3 regions of the Streptomyces sp. GDS52 genome follow, and region 3 is predicted to be linked to each of the others. Evidence: riboswitches for the same ligand, from Rfam matches in the RefSeq annotation. Region 3 holds a riboswitch; each other region holds the start of a gene.

Region 1 (6,961 bases), 3.8 Mb from region 3:
GAAAGCGGACCTGGAGCGCCAGGTCGCCCGGACCATGCAGGGCGCGACATCCCGGGGGCTGGCCGTCGCCGACGTGGTGACGGAGGTCGACTCCGGCGTGGACGGGCGCCGCCGCAAGCTGCACCGCCTGCTCGCCGACCCGGGCGTGGAAACGCTCGTGGTCGAACACCGTGACCGCCTCGCCCGGTTCGGCGTCGAGCACCTGGAGGCCGCTCTCTCAGCCACGGGGCGGCGCCTGGTTGTCCTCGACCCGGCAGAAACCACCGACGACCTCGTGCGGGACATCACCGAAGCCCTCACCTCGATGTGCGCCCGCCTGTACGACCGCCGCTCGGCGAAGAAGCGCGCTGCCCGGGCCGTCGCCGTCGCCACCGGACCGTAGGCAGCCGGATGAAGAAGAAGTTCACGCCGCGGCCCGGTTTCACCGTCCGCGCGTACAAGCTCGCGCTGGACCCGAACGCCACCGCCGGCCGCCGCCTGCACTCGCACGCGGGCGCCGCGCGTGCCGCCCACAACTGGGCGGTCGCATACATCACCACCGCGTGGTGGCAGCGCAGGGCCGAGCAGTCGTACGGCATTGCCGAGGACGAGCTGACACCGTGGCGGTCGTGGTCGCTGCCCTCGCTGCGCAAGGCGTTCAACGAGCACAAACGCACCGACCCGCGCTTCGCCGGCTGGTGGGAGGAGAACTCCAAGGAGGCGTACAACACCGGCCTGGCCAATGCGGCGGCGGCATTCGACAACTACGCGAAATCCAAGAGCGGCAGGCACAAGGGCCGCACGATGGGCGTCCCCCGCTTCTCAAGGCGAAGCGGAAAGCGCGCCTGACCTGCCGGTTCACCACCGGCACGATCCGTATCGAACCTGACGGACGGCACATCACCCTGCCCAGGATCGGCCGCGTCCGCCTTCACGAGGACGCCTCCCGCCTGCGGGCCCTCCTCGACACCGGGCAGATGCGGATCCTGTCCGCGACCGCACGTCTTCACCGAGGCCGCTGGTTCGTGTCGTTCCAGGTCGAGGAGAAGCACCAGCTGGTGAAGGTCGCCCGCCCGAACACGGCGGTCGGTATCGACCTCGGCACCAAGACGCTGGCCGTCCTCGCGGACAGCGACGGTGTCCTCGGCGAGGAGCCCAACCCACGCCACCTCGAGCGCGCACAGAGGCAGCTGCGCCGCGCCGTCCGTGTGGTCTCCCGCCGGCAGGGCCCCGACCGGCGCACCGGGCAGCGGGCGTCGAAGCGCTGGGAGAAGGCCAACCGGGCACGAAACAAGATCCACCACCGGGTCGCGAACCTCCGCGAGGACACCCTCCACAAGATGACCACCCGCCTCGCCCGCGAGTACGGCACCATCGTCGTCGAAGACCTCAACGTCGCCGGCATGGGCCGCAACCGGCGCCTGTCCCGCCGCGTCGCGGATGCCGCCTTCGGTGAAATCCGACGCCAGCTCACCTACAAGACCCGCCGGCGCGGCACGCGACTCGTCGTCGCCGACCGCTGGTACCCCTCCTCGAAGACCTGCTCCCGCTGCGGTGTGGTGAAAGCCAAGCTGCCCCTCGGCACGCGTGTCTTCGTGTGCGAAAACTGCGGACTGGTCATCGACCGGGACGCGAACGCCGGACACAACCTGGCCGCCCTCGCGGCCCGCACCACAGGTACCGGAGTGGCCGGAGACCTGGACCCCGTCAAGGCGGAGTCGAAGCCCCGTGGAGCCGACCACAAGACCCGCAGCACCCGACCGCGCCGCAAGGCCGGGACGGGGCGGGCAGGTGGCAGAATCCCCGGCCCCCGGGCCGGGAAAGAAACGGGAGACCGTCAACAAGCCGCCAGGGCACAACTCCCGCTCTGGTGAACTGTTACGGACCATTCCGGTGGAAACACCGGGATTACTGCGATCACTTGATGATCAAAGCAACGGTCATCCGCCGTCGGCGTGATCCGCGGGCTCCGGGGACAGGGCGAGGAGCGCGGCCAGTTCCTCCGGCGTCCGGGGCCCGGTGGCCGTGCCGGACAGCAGGCCCTGGGCGCGGAGCAGGCGGGCCGCCGCCACGCCCCAGGGCAGCCGCAGCCCCGCCGCCGCGAGGAGATCGGTGCGGGCCAGCATCGTGGGCGCCGGGCCGGTCCGGGCGCCCGACGGCGTGAGCAGGGCCGCGTCGTCGGCCCAGCGCAGGGCGAGATCCACGTCGTGGGTGGCCATGACGACCGTGGTGCCGTTCGCACGCAGCCCGTCGAGGGTGGCGAGCAGCCGCTCCTGGCCGTCGGGGTCGAGGCCCGCGGTCGGCTCGTCGAGGATCAGGACGCGGGGCCGCATGGCGACGGCTCCCGCGATCGCCGTCCGCTTGCGCTGCCCGTAGGACAGCAGGTGCGTGGGACGGTCGGCGAGGGCGGTGATGTCCAGCGCGGCCAGCGCCTCCGCGACCCGCGCCCGTACCTCCGCGTCGGACAGCCCCAGGTTGAGCGGCCCGAACGACACGTCCTGGCCCACGGACGCCGCGAACAGCTGGTCGTCGGGGTCCTGCACCACCAGCTGTACGGTCGTCCGCAGCCGGGTCAGCCCCTTGCGGTCGTACCGGACAGGCCGCCCCGCCACGGCCAACTCGCCTGTGCCCGGACGCAGTCCACCGCTCAGCAACCGCATCAGCGTCGTCTTGCCGCTCCCGTTGCGGCCCAGCAGGGCGAGCGCACGCCCCTCCCGCACCTCGAAGTCGAGGCCGGTGAGCACGGCCGGGCCGTCCTCGTACGCGAACGACGCGCCCCGCAGGGCGACCAGCGCGGGCCCGCTCACGACAGCGGCCTTTCCAGGACGAGGGTGAGGGCGGCCAGGGCCGCGAGGAGGGCCAGGCTCCCGACCGTGAAGCGCACCGAGACCCGCGCCTCCGGCACCAGCACGCGCAGCGTGCCGTCGTAACCGCGTCCGGCGAGCCCCGTCTGCAGCCGCGCCGCCCGGTCGAAGGACCGGACGAACGCGGTCGCGCCGAGCCCGCCCAGCGAACGCCAGGTCGCCGCCCGGGTGGTGTGCCCGAGCCGGGCCGCCTGAGCGTCCCCGATCCGGCGCACCGAGTCGAGCAGCAGGAAACTCATCCGGTACGTCACCAGCGCCACGTCCACCAGGGGAGCGGGCACCCCGGCCCGTACCAGGCGCGGCAGCAGATCGGACATCGGCGTGGTGAAGGCGAACAGCAGCACGCCCAGGGAGGCCGCCGAGGTGCGCAGCAGCAACTCCCCGGCGCGCAACGGCCCGCCGTCGGCCCAGGCCACGAACCCGCCCGGCCCGCCCACCTGCACCAGCAGTGTGAGCGCCCCGGTCACGCAGAAGCTCAGCGGCACCCGGTAGGCACGCCACAACCGCCGCCCCGGCACCCCCGCCGGGCCCAGCAGCACCGCGAGAGCGGTCAGCAGCACCAGGGCCGCGCCCGGCCAGGGCGGCAGCGAGATCGCCAGCACGGTGAGCCCCAGCCCGAGCACGGCCTTGTCCACGGGATGACGGCGGCGCCAGCGGCTGCTGTGCGCCGCCGCGTCGATCGGCAGCACGGGGGATCAGGCCCCGCTTCCGGCGGGGGCCGCGTCGTCGACGTCCGCCGCGGTGGTGGAGGTCCCCCGCTCCCGTTCCGCCCCCTGCCGGCGCCCCCGCCGCAGCCCGAAGTAGTACGCGAGCACGCCCGCGCCGATCGCCGCCTGGAGGGCGAACAGCGCCGACTCGATCTCCCCGGACGGCGGTTCGTACAGCGGCGAGAACCACGGCTCGTAGTCCGGGTCGATCTCGGTGATCGCGACCTCCGCCTCCGCGTCGGCGCCCGCGAACGGCTCCTCCTTGTGATCGCCGAGCCCGAACACCAGCGGCACCACGGCGAGCACGGCCACCAGAAGCAGCAACAGGGAGTTGATCTTCGCGTTCCGGCTCATCGGGCCACCGCCTCGCCCGTGCCCGCGCCTGCGTCCGTATCCGTGCCCGTGCCCGTGCTTGAGCCCGTGCCCGCCGACTTCTTCCCGAGCCCCGCCACCAGCACCCCGAGCCGGGTCAGTTCGCCCCTGCTGGACTGCACCAGCAGGCGCATCACCAGCACCGTCAGCAGCCCCTCGCTCACCGCGAGCGGAATCTGCGTGACGGCGAAGACGGAGCCGAACTTGCCCAGCGCGCCCAGGAATCCGCTCCCCGGGTCGGGAAAGGCGAGCGCCAGCTGCACACTCGTCACGCAGTACGTCGACAGGTCGGCGACGAACGCGCCGCAGAACACCGCCACCATCAGCGGCGCCCCGGACCGCCGCACCAGCCGGTAGACCCCGTATCCCGCCCACGGACCGACGACCGCCATCGAGAAGACGTTGGCGCCGAGCGTGGTCAGCCCGCCGTGGGCGAGCAACAGGGCCTGGAACAGCAGGGTGATGGTGCCCAGCACCGCCATGACCGGCGGCCGGAACAGGATGGCGCCCAGCCCGGTACCGGTGGGATGGGAGCAACTCCCGGTCACCGAGGGCAGTTTCAGCGCGGACAGGACGAAGGTGAACGCTCCCGACGCGCCCAGCAGCAGCGTGCTCTCGGGATGTTCCCTGACCTCACGGGTGAGCGTCCGGGCTCCGTGGACGACGAACGGCGCCGACGCGACGCCCCAGGCGACCGCGTGCGCCGGCGGTAGAAAACCCTCGGCTATGTGCATGACTCGGCAGACCCTCTCCAGCACCTCGTGGATGGTTGACGCGCCTTGGCCGGTCTCCTGGCTGACGGGTACCACCGCCCGTGCTCCGCCTTCCCGGGTCCGAGGTGGACCCAGTGGCTGCCGTTCGGTCCTGTCGGGGGACAGGGCCTGGGGCCGGAGCCGGACTTCCCGATCACAGTGGCGAGGGCCGCACCGGTATCGCACCGGATTTCCCGTTCACCAAGGCGTGGCGACCCTAGACCCCGTTCCGGGCCGCTGACAAGCACTTCCGGGGGGCGCGCGGACGGCGCCCGGCGGCGCGCGCCCGGCGGACCCGGTCCGCCGAAGCGCGGGAATGAGGGGAGGGGGTGCTGGGCAGAACCCTGCTGCAACTAATATGCAACAACGAGATCCGGGCAGCAAAGGTGTGGAATTCGATGACGACCCGACGAATAAAGGGTGCCGCCGTCGCGGCGACCATGGCCGCCGCGGTCGCCGCGTGCTCGGCCCCCGGCGGCGGCACGGACGGCGCCGCGAGCGGCGGGTCCGCCGACTCCGTGGTGATCGGGGTCCCCTCCGAACCGGACACGCTGAGCCCCCTGCTCGGCTACGGCAAGGACGGCAACTCCAAGATCTTCGACGGGCTGCTCGCCCGGGACGCCGACCTGGAGCTCGAGCCCGCCCTCGCCAAGGCGCTCCCCGAGATCACCGACGACGGCCGCACCTACACCTACACCCTGCGCCCGGACGTGAAGTTCAGCGACGGCGAACCCCTCACCGCCGAAGACGTGGTCTACACGTACGAGACGGTCCTCGACGACAAGACCAACAACACCGCCAAGAGCGAACTGGACGCTGTCAAGGAGATCCGCGCCGACGGCGACGACAAGGTCGTCTTCACCCTCAAGTACCCCTACGCGGCCTTCCCGGCCCGCACCGTCCTGCCCATCGTCCCCGAACACGTCGCGGGCGAGCAGGACCCCAACACCGGCGTCTTCAACACCGCGCCGATCGGCACCGGACCGTACCTCCTCACCGGCTGGAGCAAGGGCGAGAAGCTCACCTTCAAGGCGAACCCCGACTACTGGGGCGGCGCACCGAAGGTGAAGAAGCTCACCATGGCGATCATCGCCGACGACGACGTCCGCGCCACCCGGCTGCGCTCCGGCGACCTCGACGGCGCGACCCTCCCGCCCAACCTCGCCGCCACCTTCAAGAACGACGACGGCCGCAAGACCTACCAGGCCACCACCTACGACTTCCGCGCCGTCACCCTCCCCACCGGGAACAAGATCACCGGCGACACCACGATCCGCCGCGCCCTCGACCTCGCCGTGGACCGCCAGGCCATGGTCGACAAGATCCTCGACGGCGCCGGCCGCCCCGCCTACGGGCCGCTGCCCCTCGACGACCCCTGGTACGCCAAGGATGTCGAACGCCCCCAGGACCTCGCCGAGGCCAAGAAGACCCTCGACCGCGACGGCTGGAAGACCGGCACGGACGGCATCCGCGCCAAGGACGGCACCCGCGCCGCCTTCACCCTCTTCTACCCCTCCGGCGACAAGGTCCGCCAGGACCACGCCCTCGCCTACGCCTCCGACGCCAAGAAGGCCGGCATCGACGTCAAGGTCGAGGGCGCCACCTGGGAGGTCATCGAACCCCGCATGGGCAAGGACGCCGTCCTCGCCGGCTTCGGCAGCACCGGCGACCCCGACTTCGGCCTCTACACCCTGCTCCACTCCTCCCTCGCCGGCGACGGCTTCAACAACATGCCCCACTACGACGACCCCGCCGTCGACGAGGCCCTCGAAACCGGCCGCCGCGCCCAGAACCCCGACGACCGCAAGGCCGCCTACGACGACCTCCAGCGCGCACTCGTCAAGAACCCCGGCTACACCTTCCTCACCCACATCGACCACCTCTACGTCCTCGACGACCGCTGGGGCGACCTCACCACCCAGGTCGAACCGCACGAGCACGGCTTCGCCAGCGGCCCCTGGTGGAACGCCGAGGACTGGCAGCCCAAGAATTGAAGACCCTGCCCTGGACGGCGATGGGACACCTCGTGGCACGGCGGGCCCTGCTCGCCGTGCCCGTCCTCCTCGTCGTCACCTTCGGTGCCTTCGCCCTCGCCGCCGCCTCCCCGTTCGACCCCGTCAAGGCCTACGCCGGAACCGCCGCCCTCGGCGCCGACCAGGAAACCCTGGACCGGCTCCGCGACAACCTCGGCGTGGACCGGCCCTTCGCCGTCCGCTGGTGGGAGTGGTTGACCTCCGCCCTCACCGGCGACCTCGGCCACTCCAGCGTGATGCGGCAGCCGGTGGCC
Region 2 (6,961 bases), 580 kb from region 3:
AGCGCGTTCGCCTGTCCGCCCCACACCTGCGAGGCGCGCAGCACCGCCAGTACGAGGTTCACGCGCGGCTCGCCGACCGGGCCGCCGCCGAGGATGTGCAGTCCGTCGCGGATCTGCACGTCCTTGATCTCGCACAGATAGCCGTCGACGTGCATGACGAACGAGTCGAAGTCGTCGTCGTCCGGCTGGTCGTCCACGTGCAGGTCGTGGTGGAGTTCGGCGGCCTTGATCAGGGTCCAGATCTGCGCCCGCACCGCCGGGGCCTTGTCCGGGTCCAGGTCGGAGACCAGGGCGTACTCGTCGAGGAGCTGCTCCAGCTTCGCCAGGTCGCCGTAGGTGTCGGCGCGGGCCATCGGCGGGACGAGGTGGTCGACCACCGTCGCGTGCCCGCGCCGCTTGGCCTGGGTGCCCTCGCCGGGGTCGTTGACGATGAACGGGTAGATCAGCGGGAGGTCGCCGAGGACGGCGTCCGGAGCGCAGCCCGCGCTCAGCCCCAGCCCCTTGCCCGGCAGCCACTCCATGGTGCCGTGCTTGCCCATGTGCACGAGCGCGTCGGCGCCGAAGCCCCCCTCCGATGTCGCGGCTTCCAGCCACCGGTAGGCGGCCATGTAGTGGTGCGACGGCGGCATGTCGGGGTCGTGGTAGATGGCGATGGGGTTCTCGCCGAAGCCGCGCGGCGGCTGGATCATCACCACGACGTTCCCGAACTGGAGGGAGGCCAGCACGATGTCCTCGCCGTCGACGTACAGCGAACCCGGAGGTTCGCCCCACGCCTCGGTCATCGCGTCCCGCAGCTTTGGGTCCAGCTTCTCGAACCAGGCCCGGTAGTCCGCGAGCGGCACCCGCGCGGGCGCGGCGGCCAGCTGGTCCTCCGTCAGCCACTCCACGTCGTGGCCGCCCGCCTCGATGAGCCGGTGGATCAACTCGTCGCCGTTGTCGGGGTACCCGTGCACCCCGTACCCGGCGTCCCGCAGGGCGTCCAGCACCCGTACCGCCGAGGCGGGGGTGTCGAGCCCCACCGCGTTGCCGACGCGGGAGTGCTTGGTCGGGTAGGCGGTGAAGATCAGCGCGAGCTTCTTCTCCGCGTTGTCCAGGTGCTTCAGCCGGGCGTGCCGTACGGCGATCCCGGCGACGCGTGCGGCCCGCTCGGGGTCGGCCACGTAGACCGGGACGTCCCCGGGGCCCTGCTCCTTGAAGGAGAAGGGGACCGTGATCAGCCGTCCGTCGAACTCCGGGATGGCGACCTGCATCGCCGCGTCCATGGGGGAGAGGGCGGCGTCCGACTCCTCCCAGGCGGCGCGCGACGAGGTCAGGCACAGCCCTTGCAGCACCGGCACGTCCAGGTCGGCCAGGGCCCCGATGTCCCAGGCCTCCTCGTCGCCGCCGGCGGACGCCTGCGAGGCGTGCGTCCCGCCGGACGCCAGCACCGTGGCGACCAGGGTGTCCGCCCGTCCGAGGATCTCGTACAGCCCGGGATCGGCGCCGCGCAGCGAACCGCAGTACACCGGAAGGGCGTTGGCGCCGTGTGCCTCGATCGCGTCGCAGAGCGTGTCCACGAAGGCGGTGTTGCCGCTCAGCTCGTGGGCGCGGTAGAAGAGCACGCCGACGGTCGGACGGTCCGGCGAGACGGTACGGGAGCCGTGCACCCCGTACTCCGGCATCTTCCGCGGCTCCTCGAAGCCCTCGCCGGTGAGCAGCACGGTGTCCGACAGGAACCGGGCCAGCTCGGCCAGGTTGTCGGGGCCGCCCTCCACCAGGTACTTCAGCGCCTCCGCCACGACGCCCGCGGGCACCGACGACTCGGCCATGAGCTCCGCGTCCGGCACGCTCTCCCCGCCGAGCAGCACCGTCGGGACGCCGGACGCCCTGAGCGCCGCGAGCCCGTCCTCCCAGGCGCGTCTGCCGCCCAGCAGCCGTACGACGGCGAGGTCCGCGCCGTCGAGCAGCGCGGGCAGTCCGGCCGCCACGTCCACGCGGGTCGGGTTGCCGATCCGGTAGGAGACGCCGGTGGCGGCGCGGGCCGCCAGCAGGTCCGTGTCGGCGGTCGACAACAACAACACTGTGCTCATGCGGGTGCTCCCGGTGGAATGAAAGGCAGTCCTTGCGGCGCGCCCGACTCGATGAGCCGCCAGAGCGCGTCCGTGTCCGCGTGCTGTTCGATCAGGTCGCCGAGCCGGTCGAGCTGCTCCTCGCGCAGCGCGGCGAAGGAGGTGTCGGGGGCCGGCACGAAACGGCGCCCCGCGGCGGCGGCCACCTCGCGCAGGAAGGCCCGGCGGAAGCCGTCGGACTCCAGTGAGCCGTGCCAGTGCGTGCCCCAGGTCTGGCCGACCCGGCAGCCGTCCAGGCCGTGTCCACTGTCATCGGAGAGGAACGCCGTGCCTCCCCGTACGTCGGCGACCCCGTGGTGGATCTCGTACCCCTCGACCCGCTCGCCGAGGGCTTCCCCGGTGGGCCGGGTCAGCGTCTTCTCCCGCGCGAACCGCACCCGTACGGGCAGCAGTCCGAGCCCGTCGACGTGCCCCGCGCGGCTTTCGACCTCGTCCTCGATGTGTTCGCCGAGGATCTGGTAACCCCCGCAGATCCCCAGCACGGGCCGCCCTTCGGCGGCCCGCCGCCGCAGGGCGGCCGCCAGCCCCCGCTCGTGCAGCCACTGAAGGGCCCGCACGGTTCCGCGGGTTCCGGGCAGGACGACGAGGTCGGCGTCGGCCAGTTCCTCGGGCCGGTCCACGAACCGCACGACGACGCCCGGTTCGGCGGCCAGCGCGTCCACGTCCGTGAAGTTGGACATCAGCGGCACCGCGCACACGGCGACCCGCAGCACGTCCTCGCCGACCGGCGGGGCGACGGCCGACTCCCGCACGGCGCCGCGCAGGGACACCGCCAACCCGTCCTCCTCGTCGATACCGAGCCCGTGCCGGAAGGGCAGCACGCCGTACGTGTGCCGCCCGGTCAGGCCGTGCAGCATGTCGAGGCCCGGCTCCAGCAACGACACGTCGCCCCGGAACTTGTTCACCAGGAACCCGGCGACCAGCGCCTGGTCCTCGGGGGAGAGCAGGGCGACGGTGCCGAAGAAGGAGGCGAAGACGCCGCCGCGATCGATGTCGCCGACGACGAGGACGGGGAGCCCGGCGTTCCTGGCGATCCCCATGTTCACGATGTCGGTGCGCCGCAGGTTGATCTCGGCCGGGCTGCCGGCCCCCTCACAGATCACCGCGTCATACGTGCCCCGCAACTGCGCGAGGCAGTCCAGCACCGTGCCCAGCAGTTGCTGTTGCCGCCCGCCGTGGTAGCCGCGCGCGCTCATCTCGCCGACCGCCTTGCCCAGCAGCACCACCTGGCTGCTCCGCTCCCCGCCCGGCTTGAGCAGCACGGGGTTCATCAGCGCGGTCGGCTCGACCCGGCAGGCCTGGGCCTGCATGGCCTGCGCCCGCCCGATCTCGGCGCCCTCGCGGGTCACGAACGAGTTCAGCGACATGTTCTGTGCCTTGAACGGCGCGACCTTGACGCCCTGCCGTACCAGCCACCGGCAGATCCCGGCGGTCACCACGCTCTTGCCGGCGTCCGAGGTGGTACCGGCGACCAGCAGACCCCCACCGCTCATGACCTGTGTCCCTTCCCTGCGATCCGTGCGGCGGCGATCCGCGTACCGGCGATCCGCGCGGCGGCACCGACGCCGAGCGTCAGCCAGCCGACGCGCCGTGAGAGCCGTACCGCCCGGTCGATGTCCGCCACGGCCACGGGACGGCCGGTGCCGTTGAGGACGGGCCGGTGTTCGACCCGTCCGGCGTAGGACAGTGTTCCGCCGAGCCGCACGCCGAGCGCGCCCGCGAAGGAGGCCTCCACGGGGCCGGCGTTGGGGCTGGGGTGCTTCGCGGCATCCGCGCGCCACGCCCGCAGGGCGCCCTGCGGGTCCGGTCCGGCGACCGCGGCGAGTACGGCGGTCAGCCGCGCCCCGGGCCACCCGGCGACGTCGTCGAGGCGGGCGGAGGCCCAGCCGTAGCGCCGGTGACGGGGCGACTTGTGGCCGACCATGGCGTCCAGGGTGTTGACGGCCCGGAACCCGAGCAGTCCCGGCACCCCGGCGACGGCGCCCCACACCAGGGCGCCCACCACGGCGTCGGAGGTGTTCTCGGCGACGGACTCCACCACCGCGCGGGCGATCCCGTCGGCGTCCAGCGCCTGCGGGTCCCGCCCGCACAGGTGCGGCAGCCGGGCCCGCGCCGCCTCGAGGCCCTCGGTGGTCCCGGTCTCCAGGGACCGTCCGATGGCACGGGCTTCCCGGGCCAGCGACGTCCCGCCGACGACGGCCCAGGTGGCGGCGCCGGTCAGGGCGACCGAGGCGGCGGGGGAGGACCGTACGCACCGGGCGGCAAGGCTCCCCAGCGCGACGGCACCGCCGACGCAGACGGCGGTGTGCAACGCGCCCCGGCCGCGGTCGTCCCGCCACAGCATCCGTTCCACGGCAGCCGCGGCCCGCCCGAAAGCGGCGACCGGATGTCCCCGGCGGGGATCGCCGAGGAGCAGGTCGCCGAGGAGGCCGGCGGCGGCGCCGTACGCGAACTCGCGATCGGCACCCATGGGTTCAGCCGGTGGGGGATCCGGTGGACAGGTCCGCCCCGAGTCGGGGGGGAACGTCGCTGGTCGACCTCGACGGGCAGCCGGGCATGGCGATATGTCCTCACTCAGGGTGTCCACGCCCTGGTTCGACGAGACCGGCGGTGAGAGTTCCTGGCTCCCGGGGTGTTCACCCCGGTGACAGTGGCGGGACCGCGCCGGACTTCCACCGGCTTCCTCTCCTGCCGCCGCATTGGCATCCGGCAGTCCACCACGGTCCGGAAGAACCGTCAACCTGCCTTTGACCTGCGAGGCTGAAGTGTGCTGAGACCCACAGAGGGGTTCGGGTGGGGGGAACGCGAACGGGCGGTGCGGGGCGTGAAGCCCCGCACCGCCCGTCGGACGGAGACGACCTTGATCAGGCCATGATCAGATAGATCCCGTACGCCACCGCCGCCGTGCAGGCCGCGAAGCAGGCGTAGGCGCCGGCGACCGCCAGGGCCGCGGACTGGCCCTGGGCCACGGCCTGCTCATGGCGGGACAGGCCGACGATGCCGAGGGTGAACAGGGCCACCAGAGCCACGGTGACCACGAGGCTGACGCCGAAGACGGAACCGAGGGCCGCCCAGTCGATCTGCATGGTGCTCTTCTTCCTTCGTGCCGGGGCGCGGTCAGACGGTGGTCTTGGCGGGCGGGTCGGCGGCGGCCGGGGCCGGGATGGTGGCCGAGAGCTCGCCGGCCGGGGGCGGGGTCACCGCGGCCATGGCGGCGGTCACCACGCCGGCCGACTCCTCGGCGGCGGCTGAACCGTCGGCCTCATCGTGGCCGTTGACGTTGGTGTGGTCGATGACCTCCCGCCGGGAGATCTTCCAGATCGCCGCGCTGGAGGCGACCAGGAAGACGGCGACGACGGCGGTGCCCCAGCTGCCGGCTCGGCAGACCAGTTCGGCGATGGCCCCGACCAGGGCCGCCGCCGGCAGCGTCAGACCCCAGGCGACGAACATCCGGGTGGCCGTCGACCAGCGGACGACACCGCCCTTGCGGCCCAGGCCCGCACCCATCACGGCACCGGAGACCGAGTGCGTGGTGGAGAGGGAGAAGCCGAGGTGGGAGGAGGCCAGGATGACCGTCGCGGCGCTGGTCTGGGCGGCGAAGCCCTGCTGCGGCTGGAGGTCCGTCAGGCCCTTGCCCATCGTGCGGATGATGCGCCAGCCGCCGAGGTAGGTGCCGAGCGCGATGGCGACGCCCGCGGAGACGATGACCCACAGGGGCGGGTCGGAGGCCGGGGCGAGGGCGCCGCCGGCGACCAGGGCCAGGGTGATGATGCCCATCGTCTTCTGCGCGTCGTTGGTGCCGTGGGCCACGGAGACGAGGCCGGCGGAGGCGATCTGACCCGCCCGGTAGCCCTTCTCGGACGCCTTGCCGTCGGCCTTCTTGCCCAGACGGTAGGTCAGCCGCGTGGCGAACATCGCGGCGAGGCCGGCGACCAGCGGCGCGGCGATCGCGGGGATCAGCACCTTGGTGACCAGGACGTCGCCGTGCACCGCGCCGAAGCCCGCCGAGGCGACGGTGGCACCGATCAGGCCGCCCATCAGGGCGTGCGAGGAGCTGGACGGCAGACCGACCAGCCAGGTCAGGAGGTTCCAGAGGATCGCGCCGACCAGTGCGGCGAAGATGACCTCGGGACGGATGCCGGCCTCGTCGACGAGGCCTTTGGAGATCGTGTTGGCGACCTCCACGGAGAGGAAGGCGCCCACCAGGTTCAGCACGGCGGACATGGCCACCGCGACCTTGGGCTTGAGAGCACCGGTCGAAATGGTTGTCGCCATCGCGTTCGCGGTGTCGTGGAAACCGTTCGTGAAATCGAACGCGAGTGCGGTTACCACCACAATCGCGAGGATCAGCGAGAAGCTTTCCATTTACCCAGGCAATCGTTCGAAGTCATTGGCGCGTTGAACGTAGGTAACCTGGGTGAACAGAAGATGAACTGGGATGGGCGCGTGGATGACCGTGGTGGGTGTTCTCGTTCCATCGGGTGGCCGTACGTCCACCATGACCCATCCGCGCCGGTGCGGCTGAAGGGCTGTGACTCCGTCAGCGGGCGTTCGCGGCCGACCGCGGAGCCGTTGAAGAGACCTTCGTCACCCGGCAGGATCACGGCATGACCGAGCAGCGACGTCAGGTGAGTGACGAGGAGGCGCGCGCCTGGACCGGCCTCGTCGAGGCCGCCCGGCGGACCGTCTCCGACGGACTCGTCGTCGGTACTTCCGGAAACGTCTCGGTGCGGGTCGGTCCGACCGTGCTGGTGACACCGTCGGGAGTGCCCTACGACCGGCTGACCCCGCACGACGTGACCGGTGTCGACCTCGCCGGCCGCCAGGTCCTCGGCACCCTGGTCCCGACCAGC
Region 3 (6,961 bases):
CCTTCCGTGCGGGCTCCTGCTGCGCCGCGGCCCCGGCCAGCCGCTCCCGCAGCCCGGCCGCCCGACGGCGCGCGTCCCGCACGGTCAGCGGCAGCGGGGACCACTCCGCGAGCCGGCCCAGCGCCACCACCGGCGGGAACACCGGGGAGACGGCCATCACCTCCGCCGGTGTGCCGAGCAGCGGGGGCTCGCCCCGCCCCGGCAGCAGCGCCACCCGGTCGGCGTACTGGATGACGCGTTCCAGCCGGTGCTCGGCCATGAGGACGGTGGTGCCGAGGTCGTGGACCAGGCGCTGGAGGACCGCGAGGACCTCCTCGGCCGCCGCGGGGTCCAGCGCGGACGTCGGTTCGTCCAGGACCAGCACCCGCGGGTGCGGGGTGAGCACCGAGCCGATGGCGACCCGCTGCTGCTGGCCGCCGGAGAGCGTCGAGAGGGGACGCCCGCGCAGGCCGGCCAGGCCCAGCAGGTCCAGGGTCTCCTCGACGCGGCGCCGCATCACCTCCGGAGGCAGACCCAACGACTCCATGCCGTAGGCGAGTTCGTCCTCGACGACGTCCGTCACGAAATGGGACAGCGGGTCCTGGCCCACCGTGCCCACGACGTCGGCGAGTTCGCGCGGCTTGTGGGTGCGGGTGTCGCGGCCGGCCACCGTGACCCTGCCGTGCAGAGTGCCGCCGGTGAAGTGCGGTACGAGGCCGCTGACCGCGCCCAGCACGGTGGACTTGCCGACCCCCGACGGGCCGGCGAGCAGGACGAGTTCACCCTCCGGCACCTCGAAGTCGACGCCCCGCACGGAGGGTTCGGGCAGGCCGTCGTACGTCACGGAGACGTTCTCGAAGCGGATCACGACGGCTCCTTGCCGGTGTCCTCGGGGGCGGGTGTGACGAAGGCGGGGAGCAGGCCGATCAGTACGGCCGCCGCCGGCCACAGGGGGAGCGTGGGCGCGACCAGCGGCACCACACCGGGGTGCAGGGCCGCCGGATCACGCGCGGCGGCGAGCGCCAGCAGCGCCGCGACCGCCGCGCCGGAGCCGGTGACCAGCCAGGCGCGGGCGTCCCAGCGGTCCGGGCGGTAACGGGTGCGCAGGGAACGCCGGCCGCCCAGCCACAGGCCCGCGAGCGCGGCGGCGAGACCGGCCAGGAGCACGGGCAGGCCGTGGACGGCGCCCTCGGCGGTGAGCAGTCCGTACGTTCCGGTGCAGACGCCGAGCAGCCCGCCGAGGGTGAGGGCGGCGGTGGTGCGGCGGATCCCGGCCGGGACCTGCGCGCTGCGGCCGTAACCGCGGGCGTCCATCGCGGCGGCGAGCGCGACCGAACGCTCCAACGCGCCCTCCAGGACCGGCAGTCCGACCTGCAGCAGCCCCCGGACACCCCGGTCGGGACGGCCCCGCAGCCGGCGGGCGGCGCGCAGCCGCTGGACGTCCGCGATCAGGTTCGGCGCGAACGTCAGCGCCACGACGACGGCCACCCCCATCTCGTACAGGGCGCCGGGCAGGGACTTCAGCAGACGGGAGGGGTTGGCGAGGGCGTTCGCGGCACCGACGCAGATGAGCAGCGTGGCCAGTTTCAGGCCGTCGTACAGGGCGAACGTGAGGGCCTCGGCCGTGACCTCGCCGCCCAGGCGGATGCCCTGCGCCCAGTCGGGGAGCGGGACCTCGGGCAGATCGACCAGCACACGCGTGCCGGGTACGGGGGAGCCGAGGACGATCGCGAAGAGCAGGCGGACGGCGAGCACGAGGAGCGCCAGCTTGACGAACGCGCCGTAGGAGCGGGCCCAGGGCGCGTTCGGGCGGCGGGTGGCCACGACGTACGCGGAGACGGTGACGAGGAGGGCGAGCAGCAGCGGGTTGGTGGTACGGGTGGCGGCGACACCGAGGGCCAGGGCCCACAGCCACCAGGCACCGGGATGCAGGGCACTGCCCTGCCGGCGGCGCGAGGCGGGGGCGCCCGGCGGCACCGGACGTCCGGTGCCGGTGCCGGTGCGCCCCCGTGGTCGGGCGCCGCTAGCCACGACGGCGTACCTGCCAGACCGCCGCCGCCCCCAGCAACGCCACCACGGCGATCCCGGCGACCAGACCGAGCGAGGGGCCGCCGTCGCCCTCCGAGGAGGACGAAGACGCCGTCGGCGCCGAGGACTTCGCGCCGTCCTCCCCCTCCGACTTCTCGGGCTTCCCGGGCGCCGGTGCGCTGCCGCCCGACACCTGCTCCCCGCAGCCCTTCTCCGGATAGCCCGCGATCGCGCACAGCAGGGCGTTGCTGTCGTAGCGCAGGGGCTTGGCGACGGAGGCCAGGGCCTCGGCCGTCGTGGCGTCCGAGGGGACCCGGGCGCAGGCGGTGCGGCCGTCCGGCGGAGTCTCGCCGGACGGGGCGTCGGCGGCGATACCGAAGTCGATGACCAGGGCCACCCGCTTCTCACCGTCCTTCGCCGGGGTCTTCGCGCAGATCGCGGCGAAGTCGGCGGCGCCCCGGGGCCGCGTCGCGTCGGCGGAGTCCTCGCTGACGGCGAACCGGAAACCCTGGACGTCGCCGTCGGCGGGACGGGCCGTCGAGGGCCCCTGGGTGGCGTACGTCCACGCGTCGCCGTCCAGGTCCCAGAACGACCAGTACCGGTAGCCGGCGGCCTGCGCCTGGCCCACGCCCGCCAGCAGCGGCAGGAGCGCGGCCAGGAACAGCACGGTGGCCCGGCGGATCACGACTGCTGCTTCCGGCTCCGGCCGCGCAGCAGGAAGACGGCGCCGACAGCGGCGACGAGGCAGACACCGACGATCGAGAGGGTCCACCGGAGGCCGGACCCGGAGTCCGACGCGGCCTTCGCGGCCTTCTCGTCCTGTCCGGCCTTGTCGTCGTTCGCCGTCCGCGAGGACTCCCCGGCGGCCGGCCCGGTCGCCGAGAGCTGCTTCACCAGGTCGGTGCCGCCGAAGGCGCGCGGGTCGGTGCCGGTCGCGTGGGCGGCGAAGATCAGCTGGGCGTAGGCGGCGGGGCCGCTCTGGGCGGCCCAGTCGGCGGCGTTCTCCGCCAGCCAGGCCGCGGACTTCGCGGCCTGCCCGGTGGCGCCCTGCGCGGCGAGCGCGACCACCGCGTCGGCGGTGTTGCCGTAGTCGGGCTGGTCCTCGGAGCCGGGGAGGGCGGAGACGAGGTGGTCGTCCCCGGCGAGTACGCCGGCGAGGTGGGCGGCGCCGTTGGCGGCGGCCTGCTCGGGCGTGTCCGCCTTCTCGCAACCGGCGTCCGCCGACTCGCCCTTGCCGGGTTCGACCACCAGGCCCGCGCCGAGGGAGCCGGCCACGCCCGCCGCCGTGGCGTCGGTATTGGCGACCAGTTCGCCCTTCTTGCCCGGCTGGAAGGCGAACGCGCCCGCGCCGTCACCCTCGTCGTCGCACGGCAGCGCCAGCTTCAGCAGGGCGTCGTAGGGGGACTTGCCGTCCTTGACCGCCTCGGCCGGCTTCTCGCCCGTCGCGGTGAGCGCGCCGATGACCACGGAGGTGGAGTTGGCGTCGCTGTCCCCGCCCGCCATGTAGCCCCAGCCGCCGTCCTCGTTCTGCACGGACTTCAGCCAGTCGACGGCCTTGCCGACGACGGCGTCGTGCCCGCCGAGGGCGGCGAGGGCCTGGACGGCGGCGGCGGTCTGGTTGGTGTCGACCATGGTCGTGGCGTCGCACGCCGTGCCGGTGTCCGCACGGTACGGGGCGAACGAGCCGTCGGCGCACTGCTGCCCCGCCAGCCAGTCGACGGACGACTTCGGCGGCTCGACGCCCACCGTGTGCTGGGCGAGCAGGGCGAGCGACTGCCGCCACACGCCGTCGTACTGCGGATCGCCGTCGCCGTACAGGGCGGCGGGCAGGGGCTGTTGGGACGGTGAGGGGGACGGGGACGAGTCGGCGGCGGCCGGTACGGCGGCACCGATCACGGCGACGGCGGCCAGAACCGCTGCGCTGCTACGGACGTTCATGATCGGCGGATGCCTCTTTCCCACTGGGGAGCCAGGCAGCACGGGACATCCCGGCGGCTCGGCTCCGTAAACCTCGACGGTGCCGCGCCCCGGCGGGCCGCCGGGCGCGTGAGCCGGTCACGAACCGTCCGGGGCGTTCCGGCTCGCCGTCCCGGGGGACGGCTCACGGTTGCGGGTCAGCGCCGGAATTGCACCGGCTTTCCCCCGTACGGGTGATGACGACGCCGTCACTCTACCCGTACGTAAGAAAGTGGTCGGAAGTGGCGTGAACCGAGGCGGCCGAGGTCACGTCGCCATGGACCGGCCCGCCCCGTCGGTCAACCGTTCACGCGCAATCGGTCCATGGACGGCCGAAGGGTGACCGGTCAGGGGAGTGAGAGCGGCACGCGGCGGCTGACGGAAGGGCGTCGAACGTTTCGACTTCACGGCGCTCCATCCTTCGGTGCCGTCCGGTCGATCAGTCGGCACGCCGTCTCGATGTCGATCCTGACCTGGGCGATCGAGGCGCGCCCCGACAGCCAGGTGATCAGGGCCGAGTGCCAGGTGTGCTCGATGACGCGGACCGCGGCGAGCTGGTCCGGTGTGGGCTCCCCGAGGTCCATGGCGTCCAGGATGATCATCGTCGTCCGGCGGGAGACCTGGTCGACCTCCGGGCTCACGCTGCGGTCCGCGAAGGTCAGCGCGCGCACCATCGCGTCGGCCAGCTGCGGCTCGCGCTGGAGCGCGCGGAAGGCCAGCATCAGGGTCCCGGTGACCCGTTCCGCGGCCGTGTCGCCCGCCGGGGGCTTCTTCCGCAGGGTGCGGTGCATGCGCTCCAGCTGGTCCTGCATCGTGGCCACCAGCAGGTGGATCTTGGACGGGAAGTAGCGGTACAGCGTGCCCAGCGCCACCTGTGAGGACTCCGCGACCTCCCGCATCTGCACCGCGTCGAAGCCGCCCCGGCCGGCCAGCCGGGCGCTCGCGTCCAGGATGCGGCGCCTGCGCGCCTCCTGCCGCTCGGTCAGGGGTGAGGTGGGGGAGGCTCCGGTGGCACCGGCGTCCATGAGCGCCGCCTTGTCCGCCTCGCCGGACTTGTCGGTCCTGGAGGTCCTGGCGGTCCTGCCGGCCTTGTTCGGCTTGGGCGGCGTCGCCGCCTCGGCCGCCTTCTCGGTGTGGGCTTCCGTGGGCATGGGCCCCGTTCCGTGACCGTCGGTGAGGGGTGGTGATCGGACAGCATGGCACGCGTCCCGTCGTGGCGTGAATCACCTGATCCACTGCTTCCGGCGTCCCTACCTGCCGGTAGATTCGGAGCCGCGGAACGATCAACTCTGAAACTTGTTCCAGGTTAACGTCCCGACGTAGAGTCGCGGGACCGTGCAGGGAGAAGGGGGCCCAGGGTGACCGCTGAGGCCAGTCAGGCCGGGCCCTCGCGGGGTCCCTCCGCCGCCGCCGACGGCATGCGACCGCTCCGCATCGCACTCCTCACCTACAAGGGGAACCCGTTCTGCGGCGGACAGGGCGTCTACGTACGCCACCTCTCCCGCGAACTCGTCCGCCTCGGGCACCAGGTCGAGGTCATCGGCGCCCAGCCCTACCCCGTCCTCGACGAGGGCCACGACGGACTGAGCCTCACCGAGCTGCCCAGCCTCGACCTCTACCGCCAGCCCGACCCCTTCCGCACCCCGGGCCGCGGCGAGTACCGCGACTGGATCGACGCGCTCGAGGTCGGCACGATGTGGACCGGCGGCTTCCCCGAACCGCTGACCTTCTCCCTGCGGGCCCGCCGCCATCTGCGGGACCGGCGCGGCGACTTCGACGTCGTGCACGACAACCAGACGCTCGGCTACGGCCTGCTCGGCGACCTCGGCGCACCCCTGGTGACCACGATCCACCACCCCATCACCGTCGACCGGCAGCTGGAGCTGGACGCCGCCGGGAGCAGACGGCGCCGCGCCTCGGTGCGCCGCTGGTACGCCTTCACCAGGATGCAGAAGCGGGTGGCCCGCCGGCTGCCCTCCGTGCTCACCGTCTCCGGCACCTCCCGCGACGAGATCGTCGACCACCTGGGCGTACGGCAGGACCGGATCCACGTCGTCCACATCGGCGCCGACACCGACCTGTTCTCGCCGGACGCCTCGGTGCCCGTCGTGCCGGGCCGGATCGTGACCACGTCCAGTGCGGACGTGCCGCTCAAGGGCCTGGTCTTCCTCGTCGAGGCACTGGCGAAGGTCCGCGTCGAGCAGCCCGAGGCCCACCTCGTCGTGGTCGGCAAGCGCCCCGCCAAGGGGCCCGTCGCCGACGCGGTGGAGCGCTACGGGCTCGAGGGCGCCGTCGAGTTCGTCAAGGGCATCTCGGACGCGGAACTGGTCGACCTCGTGCGCTCCGCCCAGGTCGCCTGCGTGCCGTCGCTGTACGAGGGCTTCTCGCTCCCGGCCGCCGAGGCCATGGCCACGGGCACGCCGCTGCTCGCCACGACCGGCGGCGCGATCCCGGAGGTGGCCGGCCGCGACGGTGAGACCTGCCTGGCCGTCCCGCCCGGCGACGCGGGCGCGCTGGCCGCCGGACTGAACCGACTGCTCGGCGACCCCGAACTGCGCGCGCGGCTCGGCGCGGCCGGCCGGGAGCGGGTGCTGCGGCACTTCACCTGGGCCCGCGCGGCCGAGGGCACGGTGGCCCGTTACCGCGAGGCGATGGCCGGCGCGGGGACCGCAGAGGCCGCGGCGACCGCGGGCGCCGGTCCCGTCGTCGCCGGTCCCGTGGCGGCCCCGGCGCTCGTCGTAGAAGAACCCGTCACCTCCCACCGCGAAAGCAGGGCCACGTGCTGACCGTCGACTTCTCCCGGTTCCCGCTCGCCCCGGGCGACCGTGTCCTGGACCTCGGGTGCGGAGCCGGCCGGCACGCGTTCGAGTGCTACCGGCGCGGGGCGCGGGTCGTGGCACTGGACCAGAACGGCGAGGAGATCCGCGAGGTCGCCAAGTGGTTCGCGGCGATGAAGGAGGCCGGGGAGGTGCCCGCCGGGGCCACCGCCACGGCGATG

The links. Region 3 has a riboswitch for cobalamin ahead of ACTWJ9_RS23725 (prenyltransferase/squalene oxidase repeat-containing protein). Riboswitches for the same ligand answer to the same signal wherever they lie in the genome.
Region 1: another riboswitch for cobalamin. It lies ahead of ACTWJ9_RS06340 (energy-coupling factor ABC transporter permease); the one in region 3 lies ahead of ACTWJ9_RS23725 (prenyltransferase/squalene oxidase repeat-containing protein).
Region 2: another riboswitch for cobalamin. It lies ahead of ACTWJ9_RS26365 (cobalamin biosynthesis protein); the one in region 3 lies ahead of ACTWJ9_RS23725 (prenyltransferase/squalene oxidase repeat-containing protein).

What each region holds. Positions count from the first base shown of each region.
Region 1 is NZ_CM125966.1:1,408,190-1,415,150, reverse strand. Features, by position in the region: gene ACTWJ9_RS06370 (IS607 family transposase) at 1-382, shown strand, start outside; gene ACTWJ9_RS06365 (helix-turn-helix domain-containing protein) at 391-828, shown strand; gene ACTWJ9_RS06360 (RNA-guided endonuclease TnpB family protein) at 735-1,853, shown strand; gene ACTWJ9_RS06355 (energy-coupling factor ABC transporter ATP-binding protein) at 1,920-2,786, opposite strand; gene cbiQ (cobalt ECF transporter T component CbiQ) at 2,783-3,532, opposite strand; gene ACTWJ9_RS06345 (energy-coupling factor ABC transporter substrate-binding protein) at 3,539-3,904, opposite strand; gene ACTWJ9_RS06340 (energy-coupling factor ABC transporter permease) at 3,901-4,656, opposite strand; cobalamin riboswitch at 4,687-4,895, opposite strand; gene ACTWJ9_RS06335 (ABC transporter substrate-binding protein) at 5,073-6,668, shown strand; gene ACTWJ9_RS06330 (ABC transporter permease) at 6,689-6,961, shown strand, end outside.
Region 2 is NZ_CM125966.1:5,782,428-5,789,388, forward strand. Features, by position in the region: gene cobN (cobaltochelatase subunit CobN) at 1-2,069, opposite strand, end outside; gene ACTWJ9_RS26360 (cobyric acid synthase) at 2,066-3,601, opposite strand; gene ACTWJ9_RS26365 (cobalamin biosynthesis protein) at 3,598-4,578, opposite strand; cobalamin riboswitch at 4,704-4,842, opposite strand; gene ACTWJ9_RS26370 (hypothetical protein) at 4,973-5,194, opposite strand; gene ACTWJ9_RS26375 (inorganic phosphate transporter) at 5,226-6,473, opposite strand; gene ACTWJ9_RS26380 (class II aldolase/adducin family protein) at 6,716-6,961, shown strand, end outside.
Region 3 is NZ_CM125966.1:5,205,234-5,212,194, forward strand. Features, by position in the region: gene ACTWJ9_RS23710 (ABC transporter ATP-binding protein) at 1-847, opposite strand, end outside; gene ACTWJ9_RS23715 (energy-coupling factor transporter transmembrane component T) at 844-2,010, opposite strand; gene ACTWJ9_RS23720 (SCO2322 family protein) at 2,003-2,692, opposite strand; gene ACTWJ9_RS23725 (prenyltransferase/squalene oxidase repeat-containing protein) at 2,689-3,945, opposite strand; adenosylcobalamin-variant (AdoCbl-variant) riboswitch at 4,069-4,165, opposite strand; gene ACTWJ9_RS23730 (TetR family transcriptional regulator) at 4,368-4,988, opposite strand; gene ACTWJ9_RS23735 (glycosyltransferase family 4 protein) at 5,322-6,749, shown strand; gene ACTWJ9_RS23740 (class I SAM-dependent methyltransferase) at 6,743-6,961, shown strand, end outside.